DNA from 4 places in the Streptomyces sp. NPDC054834 genome. Region 1 is predicted to be linked to each of the others. Evidence: riboswitches for the same ligand, from Rfam matches in the RefSeq annotation. Region 1 holds a riboswitch; each other region holds the start of a gene.
What was found. A riboswitch is a leader RNA that binds a small molecule or an ion and turns the genes downstream of it on or off. The one in region 1 is predicted to bind cyclic di-AMP.

Region 1 (3,318 bases):
GCGGGATGGCCTGGAAGCCGCCCGGGCACTTGCCCTCGGCGTCGGCGAACGCCACGTGGGTGCGGTGGTTGGCGCTGTCGATGTTCCGCCCGTCCCAGCAGCTCTGGAACCGGAACGTGCGCACCACGTCGCTGCCGGACGGGCACAGCGGGTACTTGTCCTTCAGCTGCCGGTCCTCGAAGCCGGTGCAGCTCCAGGAGGCGTTGGCGTTCGCGGGGCCGTTGACGAAGGCCTTGGCGTCCCCGGTGATGATGCGCAGCAGGCGCGGCATGGCCGTGACCTTGCCGCGGGCGCTGCCCTCGAAGGTCAGCGTGACGTCCTTCGGCGTGACGATCTGACCGGCGTTGCCCTCGGTTCCGCCGCCGGGGGCGTCCGCGTCGCGTTCCCTGGTGCCGTTCTGGAGGCGCAGCACCGGCCAGTAGTACGTGGACTTGTCGCCCTGGTCCACGCAGCTCGTGTCGGCGTTCGCGAGGTCCTCGTCGCTGGCGAAGGCGTTGTTGGCCTGGTTGCCGATGTAGTCGTGGAAGTGGTGGGCGCCGTTGGTGACGCCGGGAGCGACGATCACATTGTCGGAGTTGAACAGGCCGTTCGCGTTGACGCCGCAGCTGGAGGTGAACGTGCCGCGCGATGCGTCGGCCTGCGGGGCCGGGGTCCGGACGTCGGGCTGGACGGTGGTGATGTCCGTGTAGTCGGCGGCCACGGGGCCGTTGCCGCCCTGGCCGGAGCCGCCGTTGCCGTTCTGGCCGTCGCCGCCCTGGTTCTGGGTGCCGCTGTTCTGGCCGCCCTGGTCGCCGCTGCCCGCGGCGCCGCCCTGCTCGGCGGGCGGGCGCAGGGTGCACGCGGCCATGTCCTCGAGCCCCTGCGGGCGGTCGCCGACACTGTCGATGGCGGTGGCGATGCGCTCGATGGCCGCGCTCCGCTTCTCCTCGAGCGGGTTCATGATCGTGCCGTCGGCGGACCCGGGGTCCTGCCTGACGGCCTGCGCGGACGCCTGGAGTTGCTGGTAGGCGGCGGACACCTGCTGGTCCAGGAGGGCGAGTTCGCGGTCGACGTCCGCCCTGGCGTCGTCCGGCACGGAGGTCAGGCGGCTGCCGACGTCCGGGCAGTCGATGGTGGCCGACCCCGAGCCCCAGCCGCCCGCCTGAAGCACCCGGGCGTCCGTGCCGCCCTCGGTCGCCGAGGCGTAGACGTTCGCCGCGACGAGTCCACCCCCGCCCAGCATCAGGGCTACCGCGGCGAACGTCGCGCGCCGTGCACCTGTCGGGCGTCTGCGCCTGTTGCGTCCCACAGAACCACTCCCACACCTCGTGGCCGGCCCGGCATGGCAAGCCCCCGTCCCATACGGAGCCGGACGCGGGTGTGTTCAAGCACCTCACCGATTCATCGTGAACTCACAGGAGACGCCGGTCACGCCGGGCCGGCTGCGGCCGGCCGGCTTCCGGGACACTTGACCTTGTCTGCGTCGAGGCCTTCAGACTCGTCAGGCCGGGAAAGAATGCAACGAGGCACCCCTGAAATCCCTCAGTGACACGGCCCCCCCTATCGCCGCCGCGCACCGAGGGGGCAGGCCATCACCGGCCTGGGGCCGGAAGCGGCCTTTTCCTGCGGGAATCAGAATCGCGCAGTTCCCTCAGCTCCCCGGCGGGCGCTTTCTCGGCGGATTCCAGATTTCGCCGACGCCGTCGGCGGCACCGGGACGCGGACCCGGAGGACCTCGCCGACGCCGTCCTGCGGGAGTTGCTCCCGAGGGAGGGGCGACCGACGACACCGCGCTCGTCATCATGCGGTTATGAGGCGTCATCATGCGGTTGTGAGGCGGGGTTTCGCACGCCCCTCCGGGCACCTTCACCGGACGGCCACGAGCGCCAAGATGAATATCACAATTACGTATCGGACATTCCGCGCTTCAACCTTCACACCAGCCACACAAGTTGGTTAAGTTGGCGTCCAGACCGCACGGCTCCCCCCGGCGAACCTCGCCGGGCCGCGCGGCCTCCGCCGAATCCGGTGTCCCCGCAGGGCAACGGAGCCGGGGACCCAACCGACTTGGGGTGAATCGGCCCGACCGCCCGACGGGGCAGGGCCGTAGGGCATGCCTTCCACCATCGACCGCCCGAACCCGCCAGCTAACCCGGTAGGCGGAGCACGGAAGGAGTACGTCCCCCATGGCGCGCGAAAGCCGCGACGAGGTTCGGCAGCGAATCGACAGCCTTTACGACCAGACCGAGAGCGCCACGGGGAACTTCAACGCGACCCGCGCGACATCGGGGGGAACGCCCGGTCGTGGTGTGCGCCTCCGCAGGTCGGACAGGGGGAACGATCCCGCTCTGGACAGCATCGCCCAGCAGTGGATGACCGGGGCCCGTTCCAAACTGGGTCCCACCTCCCCCGCCGTACTCCCGGCGGACCGGACGTCACAGCGCCCGACCAGCCCCGCCGGTCTGGACAACATCGCCCGGCAGTGGATGACCGGGGCCCGCTCCAAACTGGGTCCCACCTCCCCCGCCATACTCCCGGCGGACCGGACGTCACAGCGCCCAGCCGGACGGCGCTCCAACGTCCCGGTCCCGAAAGAGCTGTTGGAAGCGGCCGAGCGCATCCTGCCGGAGCTGACCGCCGGGACCTCCGGGCAGGCGGGCGGACGCGCCGTGCCGGAGCTGACGGCCCGTCCCAGGGCGGAGCTGACGGCCGGGCCCGTCGCCGCGCTGCCCGCCGTGCCGGAACCGCGGCAGGAGACCCCCCTGGCGCTGCCCGCGGCCGAGCCGCGGCGGTCCTCGCCGCTGGCCTCGAAGGAAAAGAACCAGAAGAAGCTCGCCACGGCCCGGGACCTCCTCTCCCGCCGGATCGCCCAACCGGGCGCGCCCGCTCCCCTCGCGGCGGCCGAGCCCGCGCCTCCCGCCCCACAGGCTTGGCGTGGCGACCCCGAGCAGACCCTTCAGCCCGCGGAGCAGGAGTGGCTGCGCCGGCAGTGGTCCGGGCTCAGTGGGGGCTTGTCCGCCATGGGTGAAGCGAAAGCCCGCGGAGGTGCGGCGGCCGGGAGGAGCGCGATGGCCGGTGCCGGCATGGCAGCCGCCACGGCTGGGTCCCCCGGTGCCGGCGCAGCCGTCGGTGCCGCCCCGTCCATGGGCGTCGCCGCCCAGGGCGCGACCCCCATGACCGCCACCGGAACATTCAGCGTCCCCAACCCCCTCACGGACAGCGGCGCCTTCAGCGTCCCCAACCCGGTCGCGAACACCGGCACCTTCGCCGTCCCCAACCCCCTCACCGACAGCGGCGCCTTCGCCGTCCCCAACCCCCTCACCGACAGCGGCGCCTTCA
Region 2 (3,318 bases), on a different contig from region 1:
TCGACGATCGTACGGAGCTCCTCCATCAGCACGTTGAACCGCTTGACCGCGTTCGTCGACCGCGCCGCCATGCCGTACGCCTCGTCGACCCGCTTCAGCGCCTGCGGGAAGCTGATCTTCTCCCGCTGGGCCAGGGCGTCGATCATCGCTTCGGCGCGCTCGCCGATGCCGCGCTTGGGCACGTTGAGGATGCGGCGCAGCGGGACGGAGTCCTCGGGGTTGGCGAGGACGCGCAGGTAGGCCAGGACGTCCCGGACCTCCTTGCGCTCGTAGAAGCGGACACCGCCGACGACCTTGTAGGGCAGGCCGACGCGGATGAAGACCTCTTCGAAGACACGGGACTGGGCGTTGGTGCGGTAGAAGACGGCGACGTCTGAGGCCTTCGCCTCGCCCGCGTCCGTGAGGCGGTCTATCTCGTCGGCGACGAACTGCGCCTCGTCGTGCTCGGTGTCGGCGACATAGCCCGTGATGCGGGCGCCCGCGCCCGCGTTGGTCCACAGGTTCTTGGGGCGGCGGGACTCGTTGCGCTCGATGACCGCGTTGGCCGCGGAGAGGATCGTCTGGGTGGAGCGGTAGTTCTGCTCCAGCAGGATCGTCGTCGCGTCCGGGTAGTCCTCCTCGAACTGGAGGATGTTGCGGATGGTCGCGCCGCGGAAGGCGTAGATCGACTGGTCGGCGTCGCCCACCACGCACAGCTCGGCGGGCGTCAGGTCGTCCGGGCCGGGCGGCACGTCCGCCGGGTGCTCCGAGGTGCCGACGAGCTCCCGTACGAGGGCGTACTGGGCGTGGTTGGTGTCCTGGTACTCGTCGACCAGGACGTGGCGGAAGCGGCGGCGGTAGTGCTCGGCGACGTCCGGGAAGGCGCGGAGCAGGTTGACCGTCGTCATGATCAGGTCGTCGAAGTCGAGGGCGTTGGCCTCGCGCAGCCGCGACTGGTACAGGGCGTAGGCCTGGGCGAGGGTCTTCTCGAAGCCGTCGGCGGCCTGGGCGGCGAAGTCCTCCTCGTCGATCAGCTCGTTCTTCAGGTTGGAGATCTTGGCGCTGAAGGACTTCGGCGGGTAGCGCTTGGGATCGAGTTCCAGGTCGCGGCAGACCAGGGCCATCAGGCGCTTGGAGTCGGCGGCGTCGTAGATCGAGAACGACGACGTGAAGCCGAGCTTCTTGCTCTCCCGGCGCAGGATCCGCACGCACGCGCTGTGGAAGGTCATCACCCACATAGCGTTCGCGCGCGGGCCGACGAGCTGCTCGACGCGCTCCTTCATCTCGCCGGCGGCCTTGTTGGTGAAGGTGATCGCCAGGATCTGGCCCGGGTGGACGCCCCGCTCGCCGAGCAGGTGGGCGATGCGGTGGGTGAGCACACGGGTCTTGCCGGAGCCGGCGCCGGCCACGATGAGCAGCGGGGAGCCGGCGTGGACGACGGCCGCGCGCTGGTTGTCGTTCAGCCCCTCCAGGAGCGCGGCGGCGTCGATCGCCGGGCGCGGGGCGCCGTCGCGGTAATACTCGTCCCGGTCCGGCGGCACGTCGAACTTCCCGCCGAACAGATCGTCCGGAACCGGCTCCGGAGCGTGATCGTCCTCGGGCGGCGGCGGTGACTCCTCGTCGTGCCCGCGAGGGGCCTGGAGGTCCGCCAGGAAGCTGTCGTCAAAGAGGCTGCTCATCGCTCTCCGAGTCTAGGGCGCCCCACCGACAACCGGCCGCCACCCTCGGAACTTGGCCGACGGACGATCTCCTCACCCTGTGAAAGCACATGGTCACGACAACGACACACCCGTCTCGGGTCACGAAAATGTATCGGACATATCGTGCACCAACCTTCACATGAGTCACACGAGTTGGCTAGCGTTCCGCCAGGCCGTACGACCCCCACCGGCGAACCTCGCCGGGCCGCGCGGCCTCCGCCGAGTCCGGTGCGCCCCTCACGGCAGCCGGAGCCGGGGACCCACCGAGACCTTGGGGTGAATCGGCCCGCCCTCCCCACCGGGGACGACGGCCGTAGGGCAACCCTTCCGAACCACCCGCCCGAACCCGACAGCTAACCCGGTAGGCGGAACATTGGAAGGAGTCGCCTCCCTTGGCGTCGCACCGCAAGCGCCCCTCGGGTGTGGCAGGCATACGCAAGCCCGCCCTCGCCACCGCCGCCCTCACCTCCGTCGCCCTGCTCTCCCAGACGGCCGACGCCACCCCCTCCACCGACCACAAGCCGAGCATGGAGGAGGTCGAGAAGAAGGTCGACGACCTGTACCGGCAGGCGGAGTCGGCGACCGAGAAGTACAACGCGGCCAAGGAGACGACCGGCAAGCAGCGCCGGCGCGTCGACTCGCTCCTCGACGAGGTGGCCAAGCGCACGGAGAAGCTCAACAAGGCGCGCGAGAAGCTGGGTTCCTTCGCGGCCGCCCAGTACCGGACCGGGGCCGCCGCCCCCGACACCGCCACCTTCCTGCTCGCGGACACCCCGCAGGACTACTTCGACCAGGCCCAGCTGATGAGCCGGCTGACCAAGCGGCAGAAGAACGCGGTCGACGACTACGTCACCGAGCAGTCCGCGACCATGAAGAAGCGGCAGGAGGCCACCGAGAGCCTCGAGACGCTGACCGACTCCCAGCACGATCTTCAGGCCGCCAAGTCGACCGTCCAGAAGAAGCTCACCACCGCGCGCGAGCTGCTGTCCACGCTGACGGCGCAGGAGAAGGCGCGGCTCGCGGCGATCGAGAAGCAGAAGCGGGAGGAGGCCGCGCGCAAGGCCGCTGAGCTCGCGAAGGAGCAGGCGGCGGCGCAGGCGGAGGCGCAGCAGCAGAACAGCGGCTCGTCGGACGCGTCGACCTCGACGGGCTCCTCGTCGGACTCGTCCACGTCGACCTCATCGACCTCGCCGTCCTCCTCGTCCTCCACCAAGGCCGAGAAGGCGATCGCCTTCGCCCGCGCCCAGATCGGCAAGCCGTACGTCTGGGGCGCCACCGGCCCTGGCTCCTACGACTGCTCCGGCCTCACCCAGGCCGCCTGGAAGGCCGCCGGCGTCAGCCTGCCGCGCACCACCTACGACCAGGTCAACGCCGGCACCACGGTCTCCCTCGCCGACGCCCGGCCCGGTGATCTGGTCTTCTTCTACGACGATGTGAGCCACGTCGGCGTCTACATCGGCAACGGCATGATGATCCACGCTCCCAAGCCCGGCGCCTATGTCCGGGAGGAGTCGATCTACTACGGCGGCGAATCGATCATCCACAGCGTGGTGCGTCCGGCCTGAGCCGGCGGGCCCCTAGCATCGGGCCCATGCCCGGCCCCTTCTCACCCCTGCGCGTCTGGTGGGCCCGGCGTTCA
Region 3 (3,318 bases), on a different contig from region 1:
AGGAGTTCGCCGCCGAGCTGGAGCGTGCGGGCGCCACGCTCGACATGCACGCCGACCACCCCGGCGTCCGCCTCAGCCTGGAGGTCCCGGCCTCCCGCCTGGCCAAGGGGCTCGGGCTGCTGGCCGACGCCCTCAGAGCGCCCGCGTTCGCCGACGGCGAGGTCGAGCGGCTGGTGCGCAACCGCCTCGACGAGATCCCGCACGAGCTGGCCAACCCCTCCCGCCGCGCCGCCAAGGAGCTGTCCCGGCAGCTCTTCCCGGCCACCTCGCGCATGTCCCGGCCCCGCCAGGGCACCGAGGACACCGTCGCCAAGATCGACTCGGCGGCCGTCCGCGCCTTCTACGAGCGGCACGTGCGGCCCGCCACCGCCACCGCCGTCGTGGTCGGCGACCTCACCGGCATCGACCTCGACGAGCTGCTCGGCGAGACCCTGGGCGCGTGGAGCGGCTCCGCGGCCCAGCCGCGCCCGGTGCCGCCGGTGACCGCCGACGACACCCAACGCGTCGTCATCGTCGACCGCCCCGGCGCCGTCCAGACCCAGCTGCTCATCGGCCGCGTCGGCGCCGACCGGCACGACCGTGTGTGGCCCGCCCAGGTGCTCGGCACCTACTGCCTCGGCGGCACCCTCACCTCCCGCCTGGACCGCGTCCTGCGCGAGGAGAAGGGCTACACCTACGGCGTCCGCGCGTTCGGGCAGGTCCTCAGGTCCGGCCCCGAGGGCAACGGCGCCTCGATGCTGGCCATCAGCGGCTCCGTGGACACCCCGAACACCGGTCCCGCCCTCCAGGACCTGTGGACGGTGCTGCGCACGCTCGCCGCGGAGGGGCTCACCGACGCCGAGCGCGACGTGGCCGTGCAGAACCTCGTCGGGGTGGCGCCGCTGAAGTACGAGACGGCGGCGGCCGTGGCGAGCACACTGGCCGACCAGGTGGAGCAGCACCTGCCCGAGGACTTCCAGGCGACGCTGTACCGGCAGCTCGCCGCGAGCGGCACGGTGGAGGCCACCGCTGCGGTCGTCAACGCCTTCCCGGTGGACCGTCTGGTGACGATCTTGGTCGGGGACGCGGCACAGATCAAGGAGCCGGTCGAGGCCCTCGGCATCGGCGAGGTCTCCGTCGTGCCGGCCGAGTAGGCGAGCGACAGCGGCACGCGCGCGTGGGGCCCCGGTGACGATGGATCACCGGGGCCCCACGGTGTTCCCCGGGTCCGTCTCCCATGTCTCTGCCCAGATGTCCGAATTGGGGCGGAGGTTGCCTGTCTGCCCTGTGGCGTGCACTACAAAAACCCTGTTGCGTTTGAGGATTGAAAGTCGTGGCCCTTAGCGTCGTCCAGGCTGTTCGTCAGGCAGTGCGCCGCACCCGCGGCACCGGACAGCGATCGCCGAGTCCCCGTACGGCGCGAGCCAGGGGAGCCGGGGACCCATCGTCCCTTGGGGTGAATCGGACGCCCGCGCACACCGCGAGGGGGCCCGTAGGAGACCTTCCTGCTCCGAACCCGTCAGCTAACCCGGTAGGCGAGAAGGAAGGAAAGGACCAGCCACTTCATGGCGTTCACCCGCGCCACCGGGAAGCACCGCCGTCCCAGCCGGATGCACCGCACCACCGCCCGCGCGGCGGGCGTCGCGGTCCTCGCCACCACCGGCGCCGTCGGCAGCCTCGCCGCCCCGGCGCTCGCCGCCGAGCCCGCGCCGGCGCCCGAGCAGACCGCCCTCACCCCGGTCATCGCCATCAGCGAATCGGTCCCCGAGCACATCGACGCCCAGGCGGCCGCCCAGCAGGAGGCCGCCGACCTGAAGGCGGCCGAGGAGGCGGCGCGGAAGAAGGCCGCCGAGCAGGCCCGCGAGCAGGCGGAAAAGGCGCGCGAGGCCAAGGCGCGGGCGGCCCGCGAGGCCGAGCGCAAGCGGCTCAACGCGTTCGTGGCGCCGATCACCGGGTCCTACGTCTCCACCGGCTACCAGGCCAGCAGCTCCCTGTGGTCCTCCGGCTCGCACACCGGCATCGACTTCCACGCCGCGAGCGGCACCGCGGTCCACGCGGTCGGCTCCGGCACAGTGGTGTCCACCGGCTGGGGCGGGGCGTACGGCAACCAGATCGTGATCAAGATGGCCGACGGCATGTACACCCAGTACGGCCATCTGTCCTCCATCGGCGTCTCGGTGGGCCAGAAGATCGTCCCGGGCCAGCAGATCGGCCTGTCCGGCGCGACCGGCAACACCACCGGGCCGCACCTCCACTTCGAGGCCCGCACCACCCCCGAGTACGGCTCCGACGTCGACCCTGTCGCCTACCTCCGCAAGCACGGCGTGAACGTCTGACGAAGGCGCACTCCCGCCAGGAGACCCACCCCCACCCGAAGCCCCGGTCCACGAGCCGGGGCTTTTGTGGTTTCCGTGCGCCCCGTCACCCCTCGCTGTCCAAAAAATATCCATGGATTCCGACCCGCCGTCGGAAATTCCCGCTCATTGCAATAGAGTCACGGAACGCGCGTCCATCGGCGACGTTTCACGGGGATTAAGGCGGAGGTCGGTCATGCGTATTCCGGCGCACTCGGTATGCACGGCGATCCGGGACGACATCGTGGCCGGCGTCCACGAGCGCGGCAGCCGCCTCACGGAGGAACTCCTCGCCCGCCGCTACGGCGTCTCGCGCGTCCCCGTCCGGGAGGCCCTGCGCACCCTGGAGGCCGAGGGCTTCGTGGTGACCCGGCGGCACGCGGGCGCGTGCGTCGCCGAGCCGACCGAGCAGGAGGCCGCCGACCTGCTGGAGATGCGCATGCTGATGGAGCCGCTCGGTGCCGCCCGGGCCGCCCAGCGGCGCACCGAGGCCCATCTCAAGGTGCTGCGCGGCCTGGTGCGGCTGGGCCAGGAGCGGGCCCGCCGGGGCAACAGCGACGACCTGCGCTCCCTGGGCGGCTGGTTCCACGAGACGCTCGCCCAGGCCTCCGGCAGCCACGCCCTGACCTCCGTACTGACCCAGCTGCGGCACAAGATCGCCTGGATGTACACGGTGGAGGCGCCCGCCGACCCGGTGGAGTCCTGGACCGAGCACGGCGCCATCGTGGACGCGGTGGCGCGTGGCGAGGGCGAGCGCGCCAGGGCGATCACGGCGCTGCACACCGAACGCGCGACGGCCGCGCACCGGCTGCGTTTCACCGGCGGCACCGACCGCCCGGAACGCGTGAGGACTTCGCAACAAGCCGTAAACATTCCGAGCCTGCGGCATTAACACGGGCGCCGTATACAAAGAGGAGCAATTCGGCGGGGGTTATTTTCCGCTGCCTGAATTCATGGCGCTCCCGGAATTCCCGGTAAAACGGTG
Region 4 (3,318 bases), on a different contig from region 1:
CCGCCATCGCGATCCCGTTGCTCGGCGCATCCGCGGCCAACGCGGCCGACGGGACCACGTGGGACAAGGTGGCCGAATGTGAGAGCGGCGGCTCGTGGAGCGCCGACACGGGTAACGGCTACTACGGCGGCCTCCAGATGTCCCAGGACGACTGGGACAAGTACGGCGGCCTCGACTACGCCTCCAGCCCGGACCAGGCCAGCCGCTCGCAGCAGATCGCGGTCGCCGAGAAGATCCTCGCCGACCAGGGCACCAAGCCCTGGGCCACCTGCGCCCTGCTCTCCGGCCTCACGTCGAACTCCGCTTCGGTGGACGTCGACACGGGCGTCGGGGGGTCCGGATCATCCGGTTCCGACGACTCCTCCCACTCGTCGAATTCATCCGATTCATCCGATTCCAAGGAATCCAAGGGGTCCGCGGATTCTTCGGGATCGTCGTCCGGTTCGTCGGGGTCGTCCGATTCCGGCTCCTCGTCGGACGCCTCGCCCTCGCCGGGCTTGGATGCCGATGCGGGCTCCAAGGGTGCGGACGATTCCGCCAAGACGGACAAGTCGACATCTTCCGGCTCCGGGAAGTCCCGGGGTAGCGGCGGCTCGTCCACGGCATCCCCCGAGGTCGACGACTCGGACAATTCATGGCAGACCGGGGGTTCCTGGAGCCTTGTGGACACCGGGGCGATCAGCAGCGGCCGTCACCGGGGTGACAGTGCGGACGAAAGCGTGACAAAGGGTCAGACCGCCACCACCTCCGGCCGGCACGCCGCGCGCGACTACACCGTCCGCGACGGTGACACCCTCGCCTCCATAGCCGACTCCCTTGACCTCGAGGGCGGGTGGCGGGCGCTCTACGCCGCGAACAAGGACGCCATCGGCACCGACCCGAACAACATCGCCCCCGGTCAGACCCTGGAACTCAGTGCCGAAACGGGTGCAAAGTAGCGGGAGTTGACGCCCCGTTTTGGGCTTGTTGTCCGCTTTGCTGAAAGTGTGGGATGAGTCTCAGAAGCCCTGATCGTCTTTGAAATTCCGCGGATCGCGTGTCTACGGTCGTGACCGCTCGCCAACGCGGGCCCCGGTCGTCGCAACGCCGAATCCTGCCAGCGGCTGCCCGGGAACAGTCGTCGCGTCAAGCGCCGTAGGCAGGAGCGGGGGACCCAAGGTAAGCGCCGGGCCCGGAGGTCGAAAGACCGCCGGGGACGGCTAGGGGTGAAGCCGCACCTCGCACGAGAACCACGCGAGGTGCGGCCGGGCAACTCAACCGGCCCGAACCCGACAGCTCACCTCGCAGGCGTCGGTGAGGGGATCGATCCATGCTGTTTTCCGGCAAGGGCAAGCACCGTCGTCCGTCCAAGGCCGTTCGCGCCATCGCTGTCGCCGGTGTCACCGGCGCCGCCGTCGCCGCCCCGCTGATGGCGGCCGGCAACGCCTCCGCCGCCACCGCCTCCGAGTGGGACGCGGTCGCCCAGTGCGAGTCCGGCGGCAACTGGTCCATCAACACCGGTAACGGCTACTACGGCGGTCTCCAGTTCTCCGCCTCCACCTGGGCCGCGTACGGCGGCACGCAGTACGCCCCCCAGGCCAACCAGGCCTCCAAGTCCCAGCAGATAGCCGTCGCCGAGAAGGTCCTCGCCGCGCAGGGCAAGGGTGCCTGGCCGGTCTGCGGCAAGGGCCTGTCCGGCGCCGCCTACACCGGTTCGAGCAGCGGCTCCTCGAACTCCTCCAACTCCTCGAGCTCTGCCGGCACCACCACCCGGTCGGCCGACCAGAAGGCCGCCTCCCGCTCCTCGGAGCGCCCGGCCGCCAAGAAGACCGTCACCACCCCGACCGGCAAGAAGGTCAAGAAGGGCGACGGCGAGTACAAGGTCGTCAAGGGGGACACCCTCAGCTCGATCGCCGAGAAGCACCACGTCGCCGGCGGCTGGCAGAAGCTGTTCCAGCTGAACAAGGACATCATCGACGACGCCAATGTCATCTACCCGGGCCAGCAGCTGCACCTGAAGTGACACCTGGCTGGTAGTACGACCACAGCGCCCTCATATCCGTGGCCTCCATGATGGAGGCCCCGTGAGGGTCACGCCCCCCGTCCCCCACGGGGCTCCCCGCTCCGGCGCGTGTTCCCCCGTACGCGCCGGGGCGGGGTCTTTTCTTTTCCTTCTGCTTCCCCTCCGCCTCTCGGTCTCTTTGCCTCCCGGCCCTTTGTTCCGTCGGCAAACAATGTGTACCGTCACCGTGTCCACGGGGCGGTCGGTCGGCTGCCGACGGCCCGGGGACGGTTAGGCTCTAGTCGCAAGGCACACCAGCCCCGCACTTTCAGCGTCACATCCAAGAAGGAGATGCTCGTGCCGTCCATCGACGTCGTCGTAGCCCGGGAAATCCTGGACTCCCGAGGCAATCCCACGGTCGAGGTCGAGGTCGGCCTCGACGACGGCAGCACGGGTCGTGCCGCCGTCCCGTCCGGCGCCTCCACCGGCGCCTTCGAGGCCATCGAGCTCCGCGACGGTGACCCCAACCGCTACCTGGGCAAGGGCGTCGAGAAGGCCGTCCTCGCCGTCATCGAGCAGATCGGCCCGGAGCTGGTCGGCTACGACGCCACCGAGCAGCGCCTGATCGACCAGGCGATGTTCGACCTGGACGCCACCGACAACAAGGGCTCCCTCGGCGCCAACGCCATCCTCGGCGTCTCGCTCGCCGTGGCCCACGCCGCCTCCGAGGCCAGCGACCTCCCCCTCTTCCGCTACCTGGGCGGCCCGAACGCGCACCTGCTGCCGGTGCCGATGATGAACATCCTGAACGGCGGCTCGCACGCCGACTCCAACGTGGACATCCAGGAGTTCATGATCGCCCCGATCGGCGCGGAGTCCTTCTCCGAGGCGCTGCGCTGGGGTGCCGAGGTCTACCACACCCTGAAGAAGGTCCTGAAGTCGAAGGGCCTGTCCACCGGCCTCGGTGACGAGGGCGGCTTCGCCCCGAACCTCGAGTCCAACCGCGCCGCCCTCGACCTCATCCTCGAGGCCGTCAAGCAGGCCGGCTACATCCCGGGCGAGCAGATCGCGCTCGCGCTCGACGTCGCCGCGTCCGAGTTCTACAAGGACGGCAAGTACGAGTTCGAGGGCAAGTCCCGCTCCGCCGCCGAGATGACTGAGTACTACGAGGAGCTCGTGGCGGCCTACCCCCTCGTCTCCATCGAGGACCCGCTGTTCGAGGACGACTGGGCCGGCTGGAAGGTCATCACCGACAAGCTCGGCGACAAGGTCCAGCTGGTCGGCGACGACCTGTTCGTCACCAACCCGGAGCGCCTGGCCCGCGGCATCGAGGAGGG

Region 2: it holds a riboswitch for cyclic di-AMP, as region 1 does, so the genes downstream of both, ACWGJM_RS08070 (NlpC/P60 family protein) here and ACWGJM_RS25290 (NlpC/P60 family protein) in region 1, are expected to answer to the same signal.
Region 3: it holds a riboswitch for cyclic di-AMP, as region 1 does, so the genes downstream of both, ACWGJM_RS38600 (M23 family metallopeptidase) here and ACWGJM_RS25290 (NlpC/P60 family protein) in region 1, are expected to answer to the same signal.
Region 4: it holds a riboswitch for cyclic di-AMP, as region 1 does, so the genes downstream of both, ACWGJM_RS00095 (transglycosylase family protein) here and ACWGJM_RS25290 (NlpC/P60 family protein) in region 1, are expected to answer to the same signal.

Annotation. Positions count from the first base shown of each region.
Region 1 covers NZ_JBSGZV010000019.1:139,256-142,573, reverse strand. Annotated here, with positions in the region: gene ACWGJM_RS25295 (DUF1996 domain-containing protein) at 1-1,222, opposite strand, end outside; cyclic di-AMP (ydaO/yuaA leader) riboswitch at 1,987-2,157, shown strand; gene ACWGJM_RS25290 (NlpC/P60 family protein) at 2,166-3,318, shown strand, end outside.
Region 2 covers NZ_JBSGZV010000004.1:172,384-175,701, reverse strand. Annotated here, with positions in the region: gene pcrA (DNA helicase PcrA) at 1-1,658, opposite strand, end outside; cyclic di-AMP (ydaO/yuaA leader) riboswitch at 1,887-2,063, shown strand; gene ACWGJM_RS08070 (NlpC/P60 family protein) at 2,072-3,244, shown strand; gene ACWGJM_RS08065 (tellurite resistance/C4-dicarboxylate transporter family protein) at 3,271-3,318, shown strand, end outside.
Region 3 covers NZ_JBSGZV010000044.1:32,123-35,440, reverse strand. Annotated here, with positions in the region: gene ACWGJM_RS38605 (M16 family metallopeptidase) at 1-1,133, shown strand, start outside; cyclic di-AMP (ydaO/yuaA leader) riboswitch at 1,370-1,531, shown strand; gene ACWGJM_RS38600 (M23 family metallopeptidase) at 1,545-2,315, shown strand; gene ACWGJM_RS38595 (GntR family transcriptional regulator) at 2,530-3,225, shown strand.
Region 4 covers NZ_JBSGZV010000001.1:16,772-20,089, reverse strand. Annotated here, with positions in the region: gene ACWGJM_RS00100 (transglycosylase family protein) at 1-938, shown strand, start outside; cyclic di-AMP (ydaO/yuaA leader) riboswitch at 1,121-1,305, shown strand; gene ACWGJM_RS00095 (transglycosylase family protein) at 1,310-2,002, shown strand; gene eno (phosphopyruvate hydratase) at 2,333-3,318, shown strand, end outside.